DNA from 3 places in the Parapusillimonas sp. JC17 genome. Region 2 is predicted to be linked to each of the others. Evidence: predicted binding sites of a transcription regulator. Region 2 holds the regulator's gene; each other region holds the start of a gene.
What was found. The regulator FNR, encoded in region 2, switches genes on or off when oxygen is low (the NO sensors DNR and NnrR bind a similar motif). The targets are predictions, from matches to a motif close to TTGATNNNNATCAA.
Positions count from the first base shown of each region.

Region 1 (6,689 bases), 1.6 Mb from region 2:
CGATATCCATGGCGTCGAGTTGATGAGCTTCCAAACGGCCGGCGCTCTGCAGACTGCCCTTTTCGTGAATTGAATCGATAATGGCCTGACACTTGCCAAGCGTGCGCGAAGCAATATGGATATCGCCCAGAACCTTGTTATTTTGAGCGCACTTGTGTGCTGCGACATGAGCCACGCCACCCGCGCCGATAATAAGGACGTTTCGTTTCATTGTTTGACCTCTCTCGTACAAAATTGAACTGTGTCAGGACAGGCTGCTGACGTAGTCCTCAAAAGAAAATTCGCGTATTACGCGTACGCTGCCATCGAGTTCCTTGATGGCAATGGCCGGCATATGTATGCCGTTGAACCAGTTCTTCTTCACCATGGTGTAGCCGCCCGCGTCGCCGATTGAAAGGCGGTCGCCGACTTGCAGGGGAGCCCCGAAGCGGGCTTCCCCGAAAATGTCTCCGGCCAGACAGGTCTTGCCGCAAATCATGTAGTGATGGTTGCCGGTCTGGTCTCCGATGGGAGCGGTTTCCCGATAGATCAGGAGATCGAGCATGTGCGCTTCGGTGGAGCTGTCGACCATCGCCAGGTTCTTGCCGTTGTGCCCCGTATCCAGCACGCTGACTTCCAATGTCGTGGTGTGGCGCACGGCGGCTTCGCCGGGCTCCAGATAGACCTGGACGCCGTAGGTTTCGGCGAAGCGGCGCAGGCGGTCGCAAAAGGCGTCCAGGGCGTAGTTCGGCGATGTAAAGCCTATGCCGCCTCCGAGGCTGACCCAGCGCAATTGCCGCAATATGTCGCCATAACGCTCTTCGGTCTGGCTGAGCAGATCGTCGAAACTCGAGAAGTCGTTGTTTTCGCAGTTGTTGTGGATCATCACGCCGTCCAGACGGTCGATGACGGACATGATGCGCGCGGGATCGCTTTCGCCCAGTCGGCTGAACTCGCGCGCAGGATCAGCCAGGTCGAAGCTGGCACGGCTGATTCCCGGGTTCAGGCGCAAGCCTTTGGGTTTGCCTTGCGCAAACGATTCGAAGCGCGTGAGCTGGCTGATCGAATTGAAGATGATCTTGTCGCAATGAGCCACCGCTTCTTCGATTTCGTGATCGGCAAAGGCGACGCTATAGGCGTGCGTTTCACCTCCGAATTTTTGGCGGCCCAGCTTGACCTCGTACAAGGACGAGGAGGTCGTGCCGTCCATGTGCTTGCTCATGAGGTCGAAGACCGACCATGCGGCAAAACATTTCAATGCCAGCAGGACTTTCGCGCCGGAGCGCTCGCGAACGCGGTCGATGATCTGCAGGTTGCGCAGCAAGGCGGTTTTGTCTATCAGGTAGTAAGGTGTCTGAATCATGCGTCAAGGTACAGAGTAAGGATCACGGCCGGCCGATTTATTTTCGGTTGCGGGCGCTGTGGTCGGCACCGTTCTTTTCTTGCGGGAGCTTGTCCTGGGCAAGGCGGTCGATGACCATCGGGGGGCGGTCCGGAAAGACGGCCACGAGTTCAAGCCGGCCGCCTATGCTTTCCACATAGTGCTGCAGCGTGGAAATCAGCATGTCGCTTCGTTTTTCCAGGCGCGAGATCGTGTCCTGGCCGACGCCGAGCGCGTCTGCCAGGTCTTTCTGGGTCTGTTTTGCGGTTTTGCGCAATTCTTTCAGCGTTACCACTTGCCTTTCCTTGGACTCGACCTTCTGCTTACGGCGCATATGACGCGGGGCAACGTCATCCGATTTCCTTGCCATGGGGAAGATCCTTTGTTTCGGTAGGAATGAGTGTGGCGGGTGCCCGGCCGAGCTGCCGATGCCGCGGAACGATGCGCCACCAGGGCGTATTATGGTATCAATGACATATGATGTCAAAACCATATGTTTTTTGAGCCATATTTGAGCAAGGGGTCAGACCCCGTACGGGGTCTGACCCCACATCATCTGCCGTACGGGGTCAGACCCTACGTCATCCGCGGGGTCAGACCCCACATCATCCGCGGGTCTGACCCCACATCAGCCGCCGTTCCTCAAGATGAAGAATGGGAACAGCTCTTTCAGCTCTTCCGCCAGGGCCGGGCTCGGGTAGGCGGCAACGGGTGTCCCGTTCAGTTCTGGGTCCACGCAGCCGGTGGCGCGGAATACCTGCAGCGCATAATGCGTCACGCCCGCGCCGGCCAAGCGGCGCGCGAGCGTGCGCAACTGGTCTTCGCTGTGCAGAGAAGGGTGGATGGTCGTCCGGCATTCATGATGAACGCCGCTATCCAGCACGGCGCTCAAGCTGTCGAAGGCATGGGTGCCGCTGCCTTTCGTCTTTGTGACCCGTTCATAGCCATCGGCATCGGCTTTGATGTCCAGGCCCACCCAGTCCAGCAACGGCAGCACTTTCCGCAACCTCGCGGGATGGGTGCCTCCACTGTGCAGTCCGACCAGAAAGCCCAGGCTGCGCACTTCATGGATGGCGGCCTCGAGGCCCGGATCCATCGTTGGTTCGCCGCCGCTGAAGACCACGGCATCGATCAGCCCGACCCGGCGGCGGAGCAGTCCCGTCACGTCCGACCAGGGAACGGGGCTATGCGCCGTGCGGATCTGCAAGTGCGGATTGTGGCAATACCCGCAACGCCACGGGCAGCCCTGCACAAAGATCACGGCGGAAAGCTTGCCAGGATAGTCGGTGGCCGTGAACGGCGTGATGCCGCCCACTTTCAGCTTGTTGGGGACGTGCAAGGTCATATTCGGTATTGGCTTGGGTGCATGGGGTCAGACCCCATCCGGGGTCTTACCCCAAAGTAAATTGGCCGGGGCAGATGGCCGGGGTCAGACCCCATCCGGGGTCTTACCCCAAAGTAAATTGGCCGGGGCAGATGGCCGGGGTCAGACCCCATGCGGGGTCTGACCCCAAGTAAGTTTGTCGGCGTCAGAGAGCCGGGGTCAGACCCCGTATGGGGTCTGACCCCTTAGCGTTTTCGTTGAAATACCGGCGCTCGTGGAACTCGCCTTTCTTGCCGATGTTGAAAGAGGAAACGGGGCGATGGTAGCCCATGACGCGGGTCCATATTTCGCAGGGCTGGCGTTCGCCGTCCGTCAATGTGATGGCTTGCTGATGTTCAGTCATGATGAGCTTTCCTTGTTGAAAAGATTGAGATGGATGGTTGAAACGGCCGATCACACGGCCAATGCGATGCTGTGTTCGGCATCGGCGTCCTTCCGCTTGCGAGCCAGGATCTCCTCGTCGCATTTGGGGCAGAATGGGTGGCTGCCGCCCAGATAGCCATGGACGGGGCAGATGGAAAAAGTCGGGGTCACCGTGATGTAGGGCAGACGGAAGTTGCCGAGCGCGCGCTTGACCAGGTTTCGGCATGCATCAGCGCTGGAAAGCGGTTCGGTCATGTAAAGATGCAGCACCGTGCCGCCGGTGTACTTGCATTGCAGCGTGTCCTGGCGTTCGAGGGCCTCGAAGGGATCGTCGGTGAAACCCACGGGCAATTGGGACGAGTTCGTGTAGTACGGCATTTCGTCCGTGCCGGCTTGCAGCATGTCCGGATAGCGCTTCCGGTCCTCCTTGGCGAACCGGTAGGTCGTTCCTTCGGCGGGCGTCGCTTCCAGGTTGTACATATGGCCTGTTTCCTGCTGGAAGCCGGTGATTCGCCGGCGCACGTGATCGAGCGCCCGCAAGGCGAAACCATGGCCCCATTCCGTCGTGATGTCGTGATCATCGGCGGTGAAGTTTCGGATCATCTCATTGATGCCGTTGACGCCCAGCGTAGAGAAGTGATTGCGCAATGTGCCGAGGTAGCGGCGGGTGTAGGGAAACAGGCCGTCGTCCATCAATCTTTGAATGAGTGCGCGCTTGAGTTCCAGGCTGTCCCGCCCCAGGCAAAGCAGCTCATCCAGCCGGGCGAACAGGGCGGTTTCGTCTCCCGCAAAGAGATGACCCAGCCGCGCGCAATTGACGGTGACAACGCCCAGTGAACCCGTTTGCTCCGCGGAGCCGAACAGGCCGTTGCCTCGTTTGAGAAGCTCGCGAAGATCCAGCTGCAGCCGGCAGCACATGGAGCGGATCATATTGGGCTTGAGTTCGGAATTGATGAAGTTCTGGAAGTAGGGGAGCCCGTAGCGCGCGGTCATTTCGAACAGCAGTTCGGCATTGGGGCTGTGCCAGTCGAAGTCTTCGGTGATGTTGTAGGTGGGAATCGGAAAGGTGAAGACCCTGCCCTTCGCGTCTCCGGCCATCATCACTTCGATATAGGCGCGATTGATCACGTCCATTTCGGCTTGCAGATCGCCATAGGTGAACGGCATTTCCTCACCCGCGACCACCGGCACCTGATCGCGCAGGTCTTCGGGGCACACCCAGTCGAACGTGAGGTTCGTGAACGGCGTCTGCGTGCCCCAGCGTGAAGGCACATTGAGGTTGTAGATGAGTTCCTGCATGGACTGGCGGACATCCTCGTAGCGGAGGCCGTCTTTGCGGACATAGGGTGCCATGTAGGTGTCGAAGGAGCTGAATGCTTGCGCGCCCGCCCACTCATTCTGCATGGTCCCCAGGAAATTCACGATTTGACCCACGGCGCTGGACATATGGCGTGGAGGACCGGCTTCCACCTTGCCGGGCACGCCGTTCAGTCCTTCATTGAGCAGGGTGCGCAGCGACCAGCCGGCGCAGTACCCGGAAAGCATGTCCAGGTCATGGATGTGCAGGTCCGCATTTCGGTGGGCGGCGCCCACCGCGGGTGGATAGACATGATCCAGCCAGTAATTCGCGATGACTTTGCCCGAGACATTGAGGATGAGCCCGCCCAGCGAATAGCCTTGGTTCGCGTTGGCGTTCACGCGCCAGTCCGCTTTGCTGAGGTATTCCTCGATGGAAGGCTTTACTGCGATATCTGTCATGATTTTTCCAATCAACTATATGTAGTGTTTTGTGAACTCTAATTCACTACATATAGTGTTTCAAGGAAAAGCTGCCATGAATCGCAGAATGCTTGATGTGGGTTAAACGCCGGCGGGGGTCAGACCCCATGCGGGGTCTAACCCCACTGCGGATCGGAGCCGGGGTCAGACCCTTCATAACGGAGTCGGGGTCAGACCCCGCATGGGGTCTGACCCCTCAGCAGCTACGCATGGGGTCTGACCCCTCGGCAGCTGTATACTTGGCGAACGTACAGAAAACGGTACGCGACGCGTCTGCGGTCCGCAAAAAAGCCAGGCAAAGACGCTTTCGTCATGGCCAAAGCCGAGGAAACGATTCATGCGCATCCTTTTTCAGAGCCTGATCGAAATGGGTCGAACCCCAGGGTATTTCTCGGGAATGCAAGAGCGGGCGGAGAAGATCGCGCGTCCCGGGGTCCAGGTCGACTTCGTCGGCATGCCCGAAGGGCTGTATGGCGGCAGCGTGCCCTCCGAAGTACTCAAATATCCCTACATGGCCAATATGGCCGAACAGTTCATCCTCGATAACGCCTTGCGGGCCGAAGCGGAAGGCTACGATGTCTTCGCCATCGGCTCCGTCCAGGATCCGGCTCTGGAACAGGCGCGCGCATTGGTGGACATTCCCGTGGTGGGCTACGGCGAATCGGCCATGCACATTGCCTGCAGTCTTTCCAGCAAGTTCGCCGTCCTGGTCTTTCAAGAAGGCTTCGACCAGATGATGGACCTGCGCATACGGTGGTTGGGACTGTCCGAGCGCGCGCTGCCGACCGCCCTGATCGAGGCGGATTTCAACCTGGTGGGCAGCGGTCTGACGCACGCGGAACCTTTGTTGGAACCCTTCATGCGAGCCGCGCGGCGCGCCATCCGGCAAGGCGCCGAGGCCATCATTCCCGGCCAGCTCTATCTCAGTGAGGCCATTGTCCGGGCGGGTGTCACGCGTATCGACGACGCCCCCATCGTCGACGGCCTGAGCGCCAACCTGAAGATGGCGGAAATCATGGCGGACCTGAAAGCGCTCGGCATCGGCGTGACGCGGCGCGGGTATCAGCACGCACGGCCTCCCGCCGAAATGATCGCTCACGCTCGCCGCATTCAAAAGCGCGACGAACACATCCCCCACCCGTCCACCTTTTAGCGTCGCGAGCCCTGGCTATCGGCGCTGTTTCCTTTCGTGATGCCGTTTCCAACAAGGAGGTGCTGTCCATGCTCAAACTGAACAAGCTCGGCGGGTTGCTCGCGGGTGCCATACTGTGCATCGGCGCCGCCGCACATTCACCATCTGGTACGGGATACTGGCGCCGGCCGGCACACCGGACGAGGTGGTGAAAAAAGTAGGGGACGCCATCCGCCAGGTCGTGGCCACGCCCGAAATGAAAGAAAAGCTTGAAAAGATAGGATCCGATCCCATGGTCCAGACCCCCGAGGAATTCGCCGCCTTCATCGGCAAAGAGAATAAAAAGTGGGCGGACATCGTCGAGAAATCCGGCGCTGCGAAAGAGTAGAAGGGGGGCAGACCCCGTACAGGGTCTGACCCCATGCTGGGATTTCGTTCATCGAGGCCGGGGTCTGACCCCGCATGGGGTCTGACCCCTTCCACCATGCTAAGATTTCGCCCATAGCGTCCCGCCCATAAGCTCATGGCCACCCATCTGTCGATGCTCCGACGAACCAGTTGGTGTTTGCTGGTTGCGTTCCTGTTTGCCGTGTTCGCCCCTACCGCCAAGACGGTCTGGGCGGGCGAAGCATCGCAGGTCGTATGGGTGCATCTTTGCACCGCCGATGGCG
Region 1 is NZ_CP197474.1:986,322-993,010, forward strand. Features, by position in the region: gene ACSBPU_RS04775 (saccharopine dehydrogenase C-terminal domain-containing protein) at 1-211, opposite strand, end outside; gene ACSBPU_RS04780 (carboxynorspermidine decarboxylase) at 245-1,342, opposite strand; gene ACSBPU_RS04785 (helix-turn-helix domain-containing protein) at 1,380-1,730, opposite strand; gene ACSBPU_RS04790 (anaerobic ribonucleoside-triphosphate reductase activating protein) at 1,989-2,705, opposite strand; gene nrdD (anaerobic ribonucleoside-triphosphate reductase) at 2,890-3,087, opposite strand; gene ACSBPU_RS04800 (ribonucleoside triphosphate reductase) at 3,138-4,865, opposite strand; gene ACSBPU_RS04805 (aspartate/glutamate racemase family protein) at 5,224-6,039, shown strand; gene ACSBPU_RS04810 (Bug family tripartite tricarboxylate transporter substrate binding protein) at 6,155-6,406, shown strand; gene ACSBPU_RS04815 (DUF2946 family protein) at 6,542-6,689, shown strand, end outside.
Region 1: ACSBPU_RS04800 (ribonucleoside triphosphate reductase) is a predicted target of FNR. The motif match lies at 4,958-4,971, and genes of this name have one in related genera.

Region 2 (6,689 bases):
ACTGCAGCGTACGCTCGAACACGAACTTGTCGTCCTGCCAATCCACCGGCACGACGTCCTTGGGTCCGAACTTGCCTTCCAGGATCAAGCGTGCGATCGGATTCTCGATGTGCTGCTGGATGGCTCGCTTGAGCGGACGAGCGCCGAACACGGGATCGAAACCCGTCCGTGCCAACTGGGCCAACGCCGCCTCGGACACTTCCAGGCGCATTTCCTTCTGCGCCAGGCGCTGCCCCAGGCGTTGCAGCTGTATCCGGGCGATCGATTCGATGTGCTTGGCTTCCAGCCCATGGAACACCACCACTTCGTCGATGCGGTTCAGGAACTCCGGACGGAAGGACTGCTTGAGTTCATCCCAGATTACTTCCTTGATCACCTCGTAGGGTTGGCCCGCCATGCTCTGGATATGTTGCGAACCCAGGTTGGAGGTCATGATGATCACCGTATTGCGGAAATCCACGGTGCGGCCCTGGCCGTCGGTCAGCCTGCCGTCGTCCAGCACCTGCAGCAACACGTTGAACACGTCCGGGTGCGCTTTCTCGACCTCGTCGAGCAGCACCACGCTATAGGGTTTGCGACGCACCGCTTCCGTCAGGTAGCCGCCTTCTTCGTATCCCACGTAGCCCGGAGGCGCGCCGATCAGCCGCGCAACGGAATGCTTTTCCATGAACTCGCTCATGTCGATGCGGATCATGTGATCTTCCGAGTCGAAGAGAAAGCTGGCAAGCGCCTTGGTCAGCTCGGTCTTGCCCACCCCGGTCGGTCCGAGGAACAGGAAAGAACCATAGGGACGCTGCGGATCGGACAAGCCCGCGCGGGAACGGCGGATCGCATCGGCGACGAGCTTGACGGCTTCGTCCTGGCCGACCACCCGCTGGTGCAGATGCTCTTCCATCTTGAGCAGCTTCTCGCGCTCGCCCTGCATCATCTTGGAAACGGGAATGCCGGTGGCCCGCGAAACGACTTCCGCAATCTCTTCGGCGCCGACCTGGGTGCGCAGCAGACGCGGCTGATCGGCCTCTTTTTCGTCCTGCTTGCCGGACTCGGCCGCCTGCAGCCGCCCTTCGAGTTCGGGCAGCTTGCCATATTGCAGTTCGGCGAGCTTGTCGAATTGCCCCTTGCGCTGAAGTTCCGCCATTTCGGCGCGCGTGCGTTCGATCTCTTCCTTGATCGCCTGCGAGCCTTGCACAGCCGCTTTCTCGGCTTTCCAAATTTCCTCGTAGTCGTTGTATTCGCGCTGCAGTTTCAGCAGTTCGTCCTCGATCGCCTTCAGGCGGCGCTGCGAGGCTTCGTCCGTATCCTTGTTGACGGCCTCGCGCTCGATCTTCAGCTGGATGATGCGGCGGTCCAGCCGGTCCATGACTTCGGGCTTGGAGTCGATTTCCATGCGGATGCGAGCAGCGGCCTCGTCGATCAGGTCGATCGCCTTGTCGGGCAGGAAGCGGTCCGTGATGTAGCGATGGGAGAGTTCTGCGGCGGCGACGATGGCCGGATCGGTGATGGCCACGCCATGGTGCAATTCGTATCTTTCCTGCAACCCACGCAGAATGGCGATGGTGGACTCCACATCGGGCTCGTTGACCTGCACCTTCTGGAAACGCCGTTCCAGCGCGGCGTCTTTCTCGATGTATTTGCGGTATTCGTCCAGCGTGGTCGCGCCGATGCAATGCAGTTCGCCGCGCGACAGCGCGGGCTTGAGCATATTGCCCGCGTCCATGGCGCCTTCGGCCTTGCCGGCGCCCACCATGGTGTGCAGCTCGTCGATGAAGACGATGGTCTGGCCGGCGTCCTGCGAGAGCTCCTTCAGCACCGCCTTCAAACGCTCCTCGAATTCGCCCCGGTACTTGGCGCCAGCCAGCAGGGCGGCCAGGTCGAGCGTCAGCACGCGCTTGCCCTTCAGCGTCTCGGGCACTTCGTTGTTGACGATGCGCTGCGCCAGGCCCTCGACGATCGCGGTCTTGCCCACGCCGGGCTCGCCGATCAGGACGGGATTGTTCTTGGTCCTGCGCTGCAGGATCTGTATGGAGCGGCGAATCTCGTCGTCGCGGCCGATGACCGGATCCAGCTTGCCCTGGCGGGCCCGTTCGGTCAGGTCGGTGGTGTACTTCGCCAGCGCTTCGCGATTCGACTCGCCCTCGGAGTCCGATACGGCGGCGCCGCCCCGCACCGCCTCGATAGCGGTTTCAAGCGCTTTGCGCTGCAGCCCGGCGTCGCGCAGGATGCGTCCGACCTCACCCTTGTCATCGCACAGGGCGAGCAGGAACAATTCGCTGGCGATATAGGAATCGCCGCGCGTGGTGGCTTCCTTATCGGTACGCGCCAGCGCGGCCTGCAGCTCGCGGCTGACCTGGATATTGCCTTCCGCCCCCTGCACTTGCGGCAGGCTTTCGATATGCCTGTTCAGGGCAGGGCCGACCCGGTTGACCGCCGTCCCGGCGCGCGCCAGCAGGCTGGCCGCGCCGCTGTCGGCATCGGCAAGCAATGCCGACAGCACATGGGCCGGTTCTATGTAAGGATTGTCGTTCTTGACAGCCAGGCTTTGCGCATCCGCAATGGCCTGCTGAAACTTCGTGGTGAGTTTGTCGAATCGCATAGTCGTGTCTTTTATTGGGAGAGCATGAGCTCGAATGAAGACTATGTAGGGCCAAAAGCCTTGATTTCAAGGGCTGGCCGGCCTTTTCGAGGGGTCGTGAGGGGTCGGACCCCGTCTGTGTTAGAGGGGTCGGACCCCATTCGGGGTCCGACCCCGTGCGGCTTCCGTATTGGGGTCAGACCCATGGGGGGCTGACCCCGGACAAGTTACGGCGGCGGGGTCAGACCCGGCATGGGGTCTGACCCCTTGCATCCCTCTGCTACTATAGTCCGGTGGCGGCCGAAACCTTGCGCCGTCTTCGTCATTACCGTTCAGCATGGGTAAGTTCAAACAACTTGAAAGCTTCGTGGCCGTCGCCACGCTGGGTAGCCTGTCGGCTGCGGCGCGCGCCGAAGGCGTTGCGCCGGCCATGATCGGCCGACGCATCAACGCGCTTGAAGAGCGCCTGGGCATAAAGCTGCTGCTGCGCTCCACCCGCCGCCTGTCCCTGACCTCGGAAGGCGAAGCCTTTCTCGAAGAAGCGCAGCGCATACTGCGCGACTTGAACGAGACCGAAGCACGGGTCAGCCAGGGCAGCCTTGATCCCAGCGGCCACCTGCGGGTAACCGCCCCGGCCGGCTTCGGGCGCCGGCATGTGGCTCCCCTGCTGCCTGATTTCATCAAGAACCATCCCAACATGACGATCTCGCTCGACTTGAGCGACCGCCTGGTCGACCTGATCGAAGAACGTTACGATTGCGCCATCCGCATCGGCGAACTGGACGACTCGCAGATCGTGGGCCTGCGCCTGGCCGACAATAAACGCGTCATCGTGGCCGCTCCGGAATACCTGGCGAAACACGGCAAGCCGCAGCAGCCCAGCGATCTCACGCTGCACAACTGCCTGTCTTTCGGCAACCAGGGGAACCAGGCGCGCGGATGGCTGCTGCGCCAGGATGGCGAGCTGCGTGCAATACGGGTCAAAGGCAATATGGCCTGCAGCGACGGTTCCGTGTTGCATCAATGGACGCTCGACGCCGTCGGCCTGGCCTGGCGCTCGTTGTGGGAAGTCCGCGAGGACCTGGCGGCCGGCCGGCTGATCAGCGTACTGGATGAATATGCAGCGCCCGCCAATGGAATCTTCGCCATGCTGCCCGAACGACGCCACCTGCCCTTGCGGGTACGGGCTTTCGTCGATATGCTAAAGTCCACCTATTCGGAGTCCTCTTACTGGGACGTCAATTAGCGGAAGACACACAGCCAGTGTGTCATTTAATCACCCATACGCCATCGTGCCTTTTGACTCAGGTCAAAAGGCACGAAAATTCCCTTGAATTCCGCCTACAATAGGTTTTTTCATTCGTCCTCAGGACGATCGTATGCAAAAAAAGATCGCCGTTACGCCAGAGTCCACGCACTGTTCCACATGCATGCTCAACGAAATCTGCCTGCCCGTTGGAATGCCGCGAAGCGATGTCTCGAAGCTCGACGAACTAGTCAAAGAACGTATTCGCATCCCCAAGGGTAAAGCGCTCTTTCACCTCGGCGAAAAAACGGAAGCCATCTACGGCATACGATCGGGCTCGCTGAAAACCCAGCTTGAAGATGCATCCGGGCAAGTGCAGATCACCGGCTTCCTGCTGCCCGGCGAAATCATCGGCATGGATGGCCTGGTGGACGATCGCCACGTATCGCATGCAATCGCCCTCGAAGACAGCGAAGTGTGCGTGATCAGGCTCGACGAAATGGACCAATTGGCCCTGAAGGTGCCCTCTTTACAGTGGCAGTTCCGCAGGCTGATGAGCAAGGAAATCAACCGGGCGCACCAGCTCGTCATGACCTTGGGCGCCTTGCGCTCCGAACAGCGCCTGGCGGCTTTTCTGATCAACCTGTCGCAGCGGCTGGCGGCCTTGGGGTATTCGTCCACCGAATTCATTCTGCGAATGAGCCGGGAAGAAATCGGCAACTATCTGGGGCTGACCCTGGAAACCGTCAGCCGGCTGTTTTCGCGGTTTGCCCGCGAAGGCTTCATACGGGTACAGCAGCGCGAAGTCCATATCCTGGACATGCAAGGCCTGCGGCAGCTATCCGGAACCGACTGCGGCTAGGTCAAGCCGAGACAGGTTCGAGCCGACACCGTCATTCATTGATGGGGTCGCCAAACTCGTCCAGGACGCGGCCGCGCGGCGCCAAATGCAGGGTCAGCGCGCTGGAAACCGCCGCCATCAGCCAGAAAAGAAAAAAGCCGCCCGCGTAGACCTGCTGACGGCTGGCGTGTATATGCCCAAGAAAGGTGATGTCCAGCGGGTCTATCAGCGCGAAAACGGTCGCGCTGGTTGCTGCTGCAAGCAGGAAGGATGGCCACAGAATCAACATTGCCGTCACATGCCTCATAAAAGTCTCCGGTCTGATTTTTTTATTATCTTATCAGGGTTCCGGATTTGGCGGCGCGGTGGGCGCTTCGACGGGCGCCTGCTTGGTCACGACGAGGCCGCGCTTTACCCCGCCGTCTTCTATTGCCTGGTCGCTGAAATTCTGCACGGCCAGCACGATGGTGATGATGCAGCCCACGATGGCGGCGGCCGGACCTGCCATGATGATCCATGGCCAAGGTTCGCGCCACCAGGGCTTGCTGGGTCCTACCGCCCTGGCCGCGTCGGCTTCTGCTTGTGACATTTTTGTATCCCCGTCAGTCAATCATTTGGGCACGAAGAAGCTGGAACGTTCCACCACCGTCGTTTCATCGCCTTCGTCGTAGTGGCCCACCGCATGGAGCTCGATTTCGTGCAGGCCCGAAGAAACCTGGCCGGCCGGAGCGCGGACCACGAATGGAACCAGCCTGTTCGATGCGCCATCGACCTTCACCGTCGTGCCGCCCTCGTCGCCCGCCATCACGGACAGCTCCGGCAACCCGGTGGCACTGAAAGTGAGCGTAACGGGCGACTCGGATGTGTTGATCAGTTGCAGCCTGTATACGTTCTCTATCATGCCGCCGGCAACTTCCCGGCCCAGCGAGCCACGGTCCCGGATAACGTCCACACGCAGCGTCGTGCGGGTTGCCAGCGAAACGATGAAGGCGATGACGATCGCGCCCAAAATGATGGAATACGCCAGCACCCTGGGCCGCAACATGCGCTTGCGCACCTGGCTCTGTGTCATGCGGTCGGTGATGGCGCGTCCGGAAGTGTAGCGGATAAGGCCCGGTTCGTAGCCCATCTTGTCCATGACCTGATCACAGGCATCGACGCATGCGCCGCAGCCTATGCACATGTATTGCAGGCCCTCGCGAATATCGATGCCGGTGGGACAGACCTGCACGCAAAGGCTGCAGTCGACACAGTCGCCCATGCCCGCCTCTTTGTGGTCGATCTTGCGCGACCGGCCGCCGCGCGGCTCGCCCCGCACATGGTCATAGGTGACCACAAATGTGTCATCGTCCACCATGACGCTCTGGAAACGCGCATAGGGACACATGTACTTACAGACCGACTCGCGAAGAAAGCCGGCATTGCCCCAGGTGGCGACGGCGTAAAAAACCATCCAGAACCACTGCCATGGCCCCAGCGACAGGGTCAGCAGGCCCATGCCGAGTTCGCGGATGGGCGCAAAATAGCCGATGAAGGTGGATCCCGTCCACCAGGCGATCAGTATCCAGACGATGTGCTTGCTCGCCTTCAGGCGGAACTTGCGCAGGCTCCAGGGCTGCTCGTCCAGGCGGATGCGAGCCATCCGGTCGCCTTCGATGCGGCGCTCGACCCACATGAAAATTTCGGTATAGACCGTCTGGGGACAGGCATATCCGCAGAAGAGCCGCCCCGCCATGGCCGTGAACAAGAACAGGCCGAAGGCCGAAATGACGAGCAGGACGGACAGATAGATGACGTCCTGCGGCCACAGGACCATGCCGAAAAGATAGAATTTCCGGGCGCCCAGATCGAACAGCACCGCCTGGCGACCGTTCCATTGCAGCCATGGCAGGCCGTAGAAGATCAGCTGGGTGACGAACACCATGATGATGCGCCAACGGGCGAATATGCCCGATACGGAGCGGGGATAGATCTTGCTCCGTACGTCTTTGAGCGCCTTTTCGACCTGAGGAGACGAACCGCCTCCCCGC
Region 2 is NZ_CP197474.1:2,592,089-2,598,777, forward strand. Features, by position in the region: gene clpB (ATP-dependent chaperone ClpB) at 1-2,593, opposite strand, end outside; gene ACSBPU_RS12400 (LysR family transcriptional regulator) at 2,910-3,818, shown strand; gene fnr (fumarate/nitrate reduction transcriptional regulator Fnr) at 3,952-4,680, shown strand; gene ACSBPU_RS12410 (hypothetical protein) at 4,712-4,966, opposite strand; gene ACSBPU_RS12415 (FixH family protein) at 5,000-5,248, opposite strand; gene ccoG (cytochrome c oxidase accessory protein CcoG) at 5,270-6,689, opposite strand, start outside.

Region 3 (6,689 bases), 520 kb from region 2:
TACCGATGCGTCCGTCGACCAGGGTGACGCGCCCTTCCGCCAGCGGGCGCGCCAGCGCCTGTTCGAGCGTCATCCGGCGTTGCGTTTCTTCCCTGTGCTGCTCGACCTCTTCCTCCAGCCTGACCGACAGTTCCAGTTGAAGGCCTATGACGCCCACCATCACGAGCACGAATGCGCCCAGAAGCACGGACATCAAGTCGCCGAAGACTGCCCAGACGGGCGTCGTCGACTCCAGTTCGGCGTCGATCTCGTCCCTCATGAGGCGCTGGAGGCCGCAGATGCCCGCTGTTCCGCCAAGGACTGCAGTTCTTCAATGATCTGCTTCTGCGACAGGATGCTCAAGTCGACGACCTCGCGGGCCTGTGCCACGTAGTAGGCAAGCTGTTCATCGCTGCGCGCCATGGATTTGTCGAGTGCTGTTTCGATGCCGTTCAGGCGTTCCATCAGTGCGGCATTCGACTCGCTGAACTGCCGCACGGCACCGCCAAATGCTTCGCCCAGCGCCGCGACTTCGCTCCCGGCACCGGTGAGTGCGGTTGCCACGCCGGTCAGCTTGCCTGTTTCCGACTCTATCCGCTGCGTGAAGTTCGCGCTGACGCGCTCCAACACCTCTGCCGAGCGGGAGAGCAGCGTGTCCACCGCATCGCGCTGCCCGGTCGATGCATCGCTCACGGCAGCCAATAGCGTATCGAGCGCGGCCAGCATGCGGTTGCGCTCTTTCAGCATATCGTTGTCGCGCGCCGCGCTTTCCGACAGCATGCGGCGCGCCTCGACGACCACTTCGGTGGCCGCCCTGGGCGCTTCCGAAGCGGTCTGAACCAGTTGTTCGATCTGGGCGATGGTCCGGCCCGCCTGCGCCTGGGCGTCGGCCGAGATGGTGCTTGCGGTCAGCGCCAGACTTTCTCCTATATCGCGCTGCAGCGACGCCGCCCGGGCACTCGTGGCTTCCCACTCTCTGCCCAGCTCGGCCGCCGTATGTTCCAGCGCGCCGGTCCACGCCTTCAGCCGCTGCTCGTCCTGCTCAGCCACCGCCTGCAGCAGATCGCTCCGCGATCGATTCCATGCGTCTTCCTGGCGGGACAGCGCGCCGCTCCAGCTTTCGGACATCGCCGTTGCGGCACCATCCAGCCGGCTCGCGACGCCCTCCAGAAGCGTTGCCGCCCGTTGCTCGAAACCTTGCGCGACGCCGTCGAACGCCAGGCGCAGTTCCGCACTCAAGGATTCGTTCGCCGCCTGCTGCCCGCCGACGGCGCTTTTCCAGGCATCGGCCGCGGCAGCCGTCGTCGCCTCGAAGCTTGTCGACATCCCTTTCAACTGGCGCTCCATGGCTTGCAACACTGTCCCGTGCAGGGCGTCGGCCTCGCGAGCCAGGCCAGCCATCGTGGCCTCGACTGCGGGTTGCACCGCGGCATTGAGCGCCTGCGCGCCTTCGACCATGCTCTCCTTCAAGGAATGCTCCAGGGCCTGTGCGAGCTTCGCGTAGCTGGTTTCCGTTTTCTCATGCAATTGCGCCTGCCCGGCAAGCAAGCGCTCATTCAGGCTTTGCGCATGCCGCTCCATCGCTTCGGCCATGGACTGCATGCGCTCGACGACGGCGGGCAGGAGCTCTGACTGCCGCTGCATCAGCCGGAAGCTTTCTTCGCGTTGGTGCGCAAGCGAATAGCGGCGCAAGGTCGTGCTGATCCGGGAGTCGAGTTCCCGTGCGATCACGGCCAGATCGGCTCGATGAAGCGCTGAAAGCAGGCCCAGCATCGCCGAAGCCGCCACACCGGCGATCGATGTGCCGAATGCGAATCCCAAGCCTTTCACCGGTGCGGCCAGCGACGCGCGGATCGCCTGGAGGTCCGTGGCGCTTTCCAGGGCGAACCCGGTGCCGCGCAAGGTCGCCACCATGCCCAGGAAGGTGCCGAGCATGCCCAATAGAACGAGCAGACCGACGAAATAAGGCGTCAAGGACGGCCCCGGCAAGGCCACGCGCACGCCTTCGATCCGCAGCCGCACCGCATTGCGCAGGCTTGGGTGAAGCCTGGACAGCCAAGCATCCAGATCGGGAGGCGGCTCCGGCAGCTCGGACAAGGCCTGTCGAAGCGTGAGCGCGGCGCGCCGGGAGCGATACAGCTCCCATGCACCGGCCAGATACACGATCGCGACCAGCACCGTCACGCTCAGGGCGAGCAAATGGCTGCCCACATAGCCAGCGCCGATCCAGCCTACCGCCGCAAGCCCGGTCGCGAACACAAGAAAATGTAGAAGTCGATTCATATCGTCCTGATTCAATTAAGGCCTGTCGGCCCGCAGCGCCCCAAGCAGTCCCTCTACGGGTTGTAAACGAAGATCCAGTTCCGCGCTCAATACGCTTTGCATGTCCTTGCAGAACACGCCCAGCCAGTCGCCGGATGCCGGCGACTGTTCCGGGACGCCCTCTTCTTCCGCGCCGGATCCGGCCGGGCGCAGGCGAAGAAAACGCTGCTCGAGCAATCCCGGTATGGCGGACAGCAACTCGTATTCGCGCTCACTCAGCGCCTGCTCCATGACCGCGTCCAGCACCGCCAGGCGCGCCGAGCCGGGCGAACCGGACGCAAGCATTGCCCTCAAGCGCGCCCTCAGGGCGGTGATGGCGCTTTCCATATTTTGCTGCAGCGAACCATAGCGCTGGCGGTAAATCGAATACTCGACGGGCGGCACATGCCTGCCATCCCGCGGGATGGCGGCCTTCGGCCGGGCGCGAGCACGCGCAGGCGCCGGCTCGCCCAGACCTGCTATCGCACGTTCGAGCATCGCTCTGACACGCGCGCAGTCCTGTTCCGCCTCGGCGATGTCCTGGCGGTCGGAGCCCGCCCGCGCGCCCGCCGCCGGGGAGGCGCCCAGCGCCGATGCCAAATCGATCGCATTGGTCCAGCCCAGCCACTGGCTCAGGCGGTCGGGCAGCAATTGCCCTGGCTCTTGGACATTGGCATCAAGAAGCCGGGATAACAAGCGAATGAGCGGCGGCCCGCTGAAGTTCGTGCGCCGGGGCAGTTCTTGCGCCATACCCGCAGATCAAAAACCCATGAGTTTACACTCAATGGGAAGTAAACTACGGCCGCTGCCACTCCTGTCCACTCCACCATGGCGACCATCATCATCAACGAAGCGCTGCGCGCTTTCATCGACCCCTTGACCGAAGACGAATATGCGGCGCTGGAAAGCAGCCTGCTCGCAGAAGGGTGCCGAGATGCACTTGTACTGTGGGAAGATCTGCTGGTGGATGGCCATAACCGATATGCAATCTGCCGCAAACACGGCATTCCCTACAAGACGATCCAGAATACCTCGTTCAGATCCCTGGACGACGTTTATTTATGGATGATCGACAACCACCTGGGCCGGCGCAGCGTATCGGATTTCCAGCGGGGCGTGCTCGCCTTGCGCAAGAAAGAGATTCTTGCCGCCCGCCTGGCCCAGGCGTCGGATAAACCCGGCCTGGCCGGAGCAACGCCCAGCGCGGAAGACGCCGAAGCGCCCGCGCCCAAGCTTGCGCTCACACGGGAGGCGATGGCGCGGGCCGCGCGCCTCAGCGGCACCACCCTGGGCCAGATAGAAAGAATTCAAAAAACGGCGACGCCGAAACTGGTGGAAGCCGTAAGATCGGGCACGGTTTCAATCAGTGCGGCCGCCGAAGTGGCAAGCCTGCCGGAAGAGAAACAGCTGGCCGCGGTCGAGGGCGGGAAAAAAGAGCTGCGCTCGGTCGCGAAACAGCTGCGCGAAGCGCGCGTGCCGCCCAAACCGCCTGCTCCGCCGCTGCCGGATGATCCCACACCGCAAGACATCGAAATCCATCGCCTTCAACTGCAGCTCGCCGAACTCAAGGCCGAACGCGACCAGCTGAAACAGAAAGTGCAGCATCTGACCATCGCCTTGGCCGAAGCGCGAGGCAGGCACTGATTCACTTGCCCCGCAGGCGGTCGATCAAGCGGCGATCACGCTTGGTCGGTCGGCCGTCCGACAGGTCTTGCCCGGGTTCGGGCGCCAGCCGGCGCATTTCTGCCGCCCGTTCCCTTGCCTGAACGCTTTCGGGGGTCTCTTCGTACAGCAGACGCGCCACCGGGGCCGGTCCGCGCACACCGCTCACGCCACAGACGCGCACGTGGATGGGCGGGTCTTCCTTGCGTATGCAGACTATGTCGTTTGCCGACACCTCGCGGGCCGGCTTGGCCATCTGGCCATTGACTTGCACCCTGCCCTTGCCGATTTCCTGCACGGCCAGGCTGCGCGTCTTGTAGAAGCGCGCCGCCCAAAGCCATTTGTCGAGTCGTATCTTGTCCATTGCATACCGCTCCGCGGTCGGGAAAATATAAATGTCCGAGTCCTGCTCCGGCGGCCTTCGGCCGTGTCAGAACGAACGCGCCATGATTTGCGGGACCGATGCGGCCAGCATTGCGATCCCCGATGCCGTCAGCAATCCCAGCACCACTTGCCGAAAAGCGTTCTCGCTGATGCCGATATAGACCCGGGCGCCAAGCAGGCTGGGCACCAGTATGGCTGGAATCATCATGCCGAACACGGGCAGCATGTCGCGCGTCACGATGCCGGTGGCAATGTAGCTTCCCATGGTCACGATCAGCATGGAAAGATTGAAGTTCTGAATCACCGCGCGTTGCGTGTCCTTGCCCAGTCCGCGCAAGGTGCACCACAAGCTCGGTACGATGCCGGTAAAGCCGCCCAGTCCTCCCATGATGCCGCCGGTCACGCCAACTGCGCCGTCCAGCAGCCGGCCGCCCGCCTCGACATGGGGCAAACGCCTGGCCATCAGCATGACGGGACACCACACGACCAGCAAAGCGCCCAGTATGGCTTTGAACCAGACGATATCCAGCTTGGGCAGCAGCGCCACCCCCAGCGGCACGCCAAGCAAGCCACCCAGTACGAAGGGCGCCAATCGTTTCAGGTCGAACCCCCGGCGCACCGTCACGGCCGCAATGACCTGTCCGGTCAAAGCCCCGAACACCGCCAGCGCAGCCGCCAGGCGCGGCTCGAGCACCCACGCCCAGATCGACATGGCCACCAGGCCGAAGCCGAAGCCCGACAAGCCCTGCACGAACGCGGCGGCCACTGCTCCCACGACGGCCACGATATAAATCGACTCCATCTTCCCCCCGCTGGTTCTTTTGGCCAGGCTCCGAAAGGGGGAATTATTCCATAAGGGAGGGCCGAGCGGGACCGAGGGGTCAGACCCCATGCGGGGTCTGACCCCAGTAGCTGAGCGGGACTGGGGGATCAGACCTCGTATGGGGTCTGTCCCCAAAACCACAACGGGGTCGGACCCCGCATGGGGTCCGACCCCTCAAAAACATTGAGACACATCAATTACGCCACGAAAGAAGATCGCTATGCTGGTATCTCATCGAACGCTTTCCAAGGCACGGAAATGGCCAAGAAGTTTCCCCTCAATCCCTCTCACCCGGAACGCATCTGCTGGGGCTGCGACAAATACTGCCCGGTGGACTCCCTCGCCTGTGGCAATGGCTCCGACCGGACCATGCATCCCTCTGAAGTCCTCGGCGATGACTGGTATACCGTCGGCGACTGGGGGCTGGAGCCCGAGCAGGAAACCGTGGCCGGGACGGCTACGGCTTAGGCCGCGCTGCGCGTCCCGCCGGGATGCGCTTGCGCTGTCAGACCCGTGGCGGCGGCACGGCGCCCAACTGCATCATCAAGCCCAATGTATCCATGATGATGCGAGTCTCCTTTATTTTCCCCAAGACGAACCTGTCCACCACCATTCCCCAGACTCTTACCGATCGGCCTGTAGGCGGTATGCCTAGAAACACGCCATGATGCGTGCCGGTCCACTCGAACCGGGACAGGACTTTGTCCACTTCGGAGATCTGTTCGTAGATGGTCCAGTGCATGTCGGGGAACGAGGTCCTGAGGCCGCGCAGCATTTGTTTCAGCCCGCGCAGGCCGTGACCCCGCATCGGCAGGTACGCTTGCTCCTGCTCTATGACGTCGTCCCAGAAGAACTGGGCCACCGCGTCTATTTCGCCCTGATTCAGCACGACCTCCGTAAATCGGCGGACGGCATGACGGTTCGTCGTGTCTTGCATTGCGCTATGCCTCGCTTGTCTGGAACGGAATTGCCCGCTCACCGATACTTTGGCGCAAGGCGCGGCGCTTGTCATCGCGATATTCAGCGGATGAGACCAGCGACATTCGGCGGATTGCGAATTTATCTACAATGCTGCTTTCAGCAATGGATTGCATAAAAGGGACGATATGGAAGCGGAATTCTGGCTGGAACGGTGGCGCGACGGACGCATCGGGTTTCACCAAACGCGGATCACGCCGCTGTTGCAAAAATACTGGCCGTCCCTGGATCTGCCGGCCGGCGCTACGGTGATGGTGCCTCTTTGCGGAAAATCGCTGGACATGCTGTGGCTGGCCGAACAGGGCTTTCGGGTGCTGGGCGTCGAACTGGCGGAACAGGCTGTTCAGCAGTTCTTTGCCGAAAACAATCTGCCGGTCGCCACCCACCGCTCCGACATGGGCGTCCACTATGTTTCTGGCAGTATCGAGATACTTTGCGGCGACATCTTCGATATGGACGCCGCCACGCTTCGCGGATGCGCGGGGGTGTACGATCGAGCCGCCCTGGTCGCGCTGCCGGCCGACATGCGCCCGCGCTATGTCGACCATGTCTATGGACAGCT
Region 3 is NZ_CP197474.1:2,072,441-2,079,129, reverse strand. Features, by position in the region: gene ACSBPU_RS10055 (OmpA family protein) at 1-259, opposite strand, end outside; gene ACSBPU_RS10050 (DUF802 domain-containing protein) at 256-2,262, opposite strand; gene ACSBPU_RS10045 (DUF3348 domain-containing protein) at 2,278-3,030, opposite strand; gene ACSBPU_RS10040 (hypothetical protein) at 3,109-3,924, shown strand; gene ACSBPU_RS10035 (RNA-binding S4 domain-containing protein) at 3,926-4,306, opposite strand; gene ACSBPU_RS10030 (sulfite exporter TauE/SafE family protein) at 4,373-5,128, opposite strand; gene ACSBPU_RS10025 (DUF3079 domain-containing protein) at 5,408-5,617, shown strand; gene ACSBPU_RS10020 (ester cyclase) at 5,655-6,086, opposite strand; gene ACSBPU_RS10015 (thiopurine S-methyltransferase) at 6,256-6,689, shown strand, end outside.
Region 3: ACSBPU_RS10025 (DUF3079 domain-containing protein) is a predicted target of FNR. The motif match lies at 5,333-5,346, and genes of this name have one in related genera.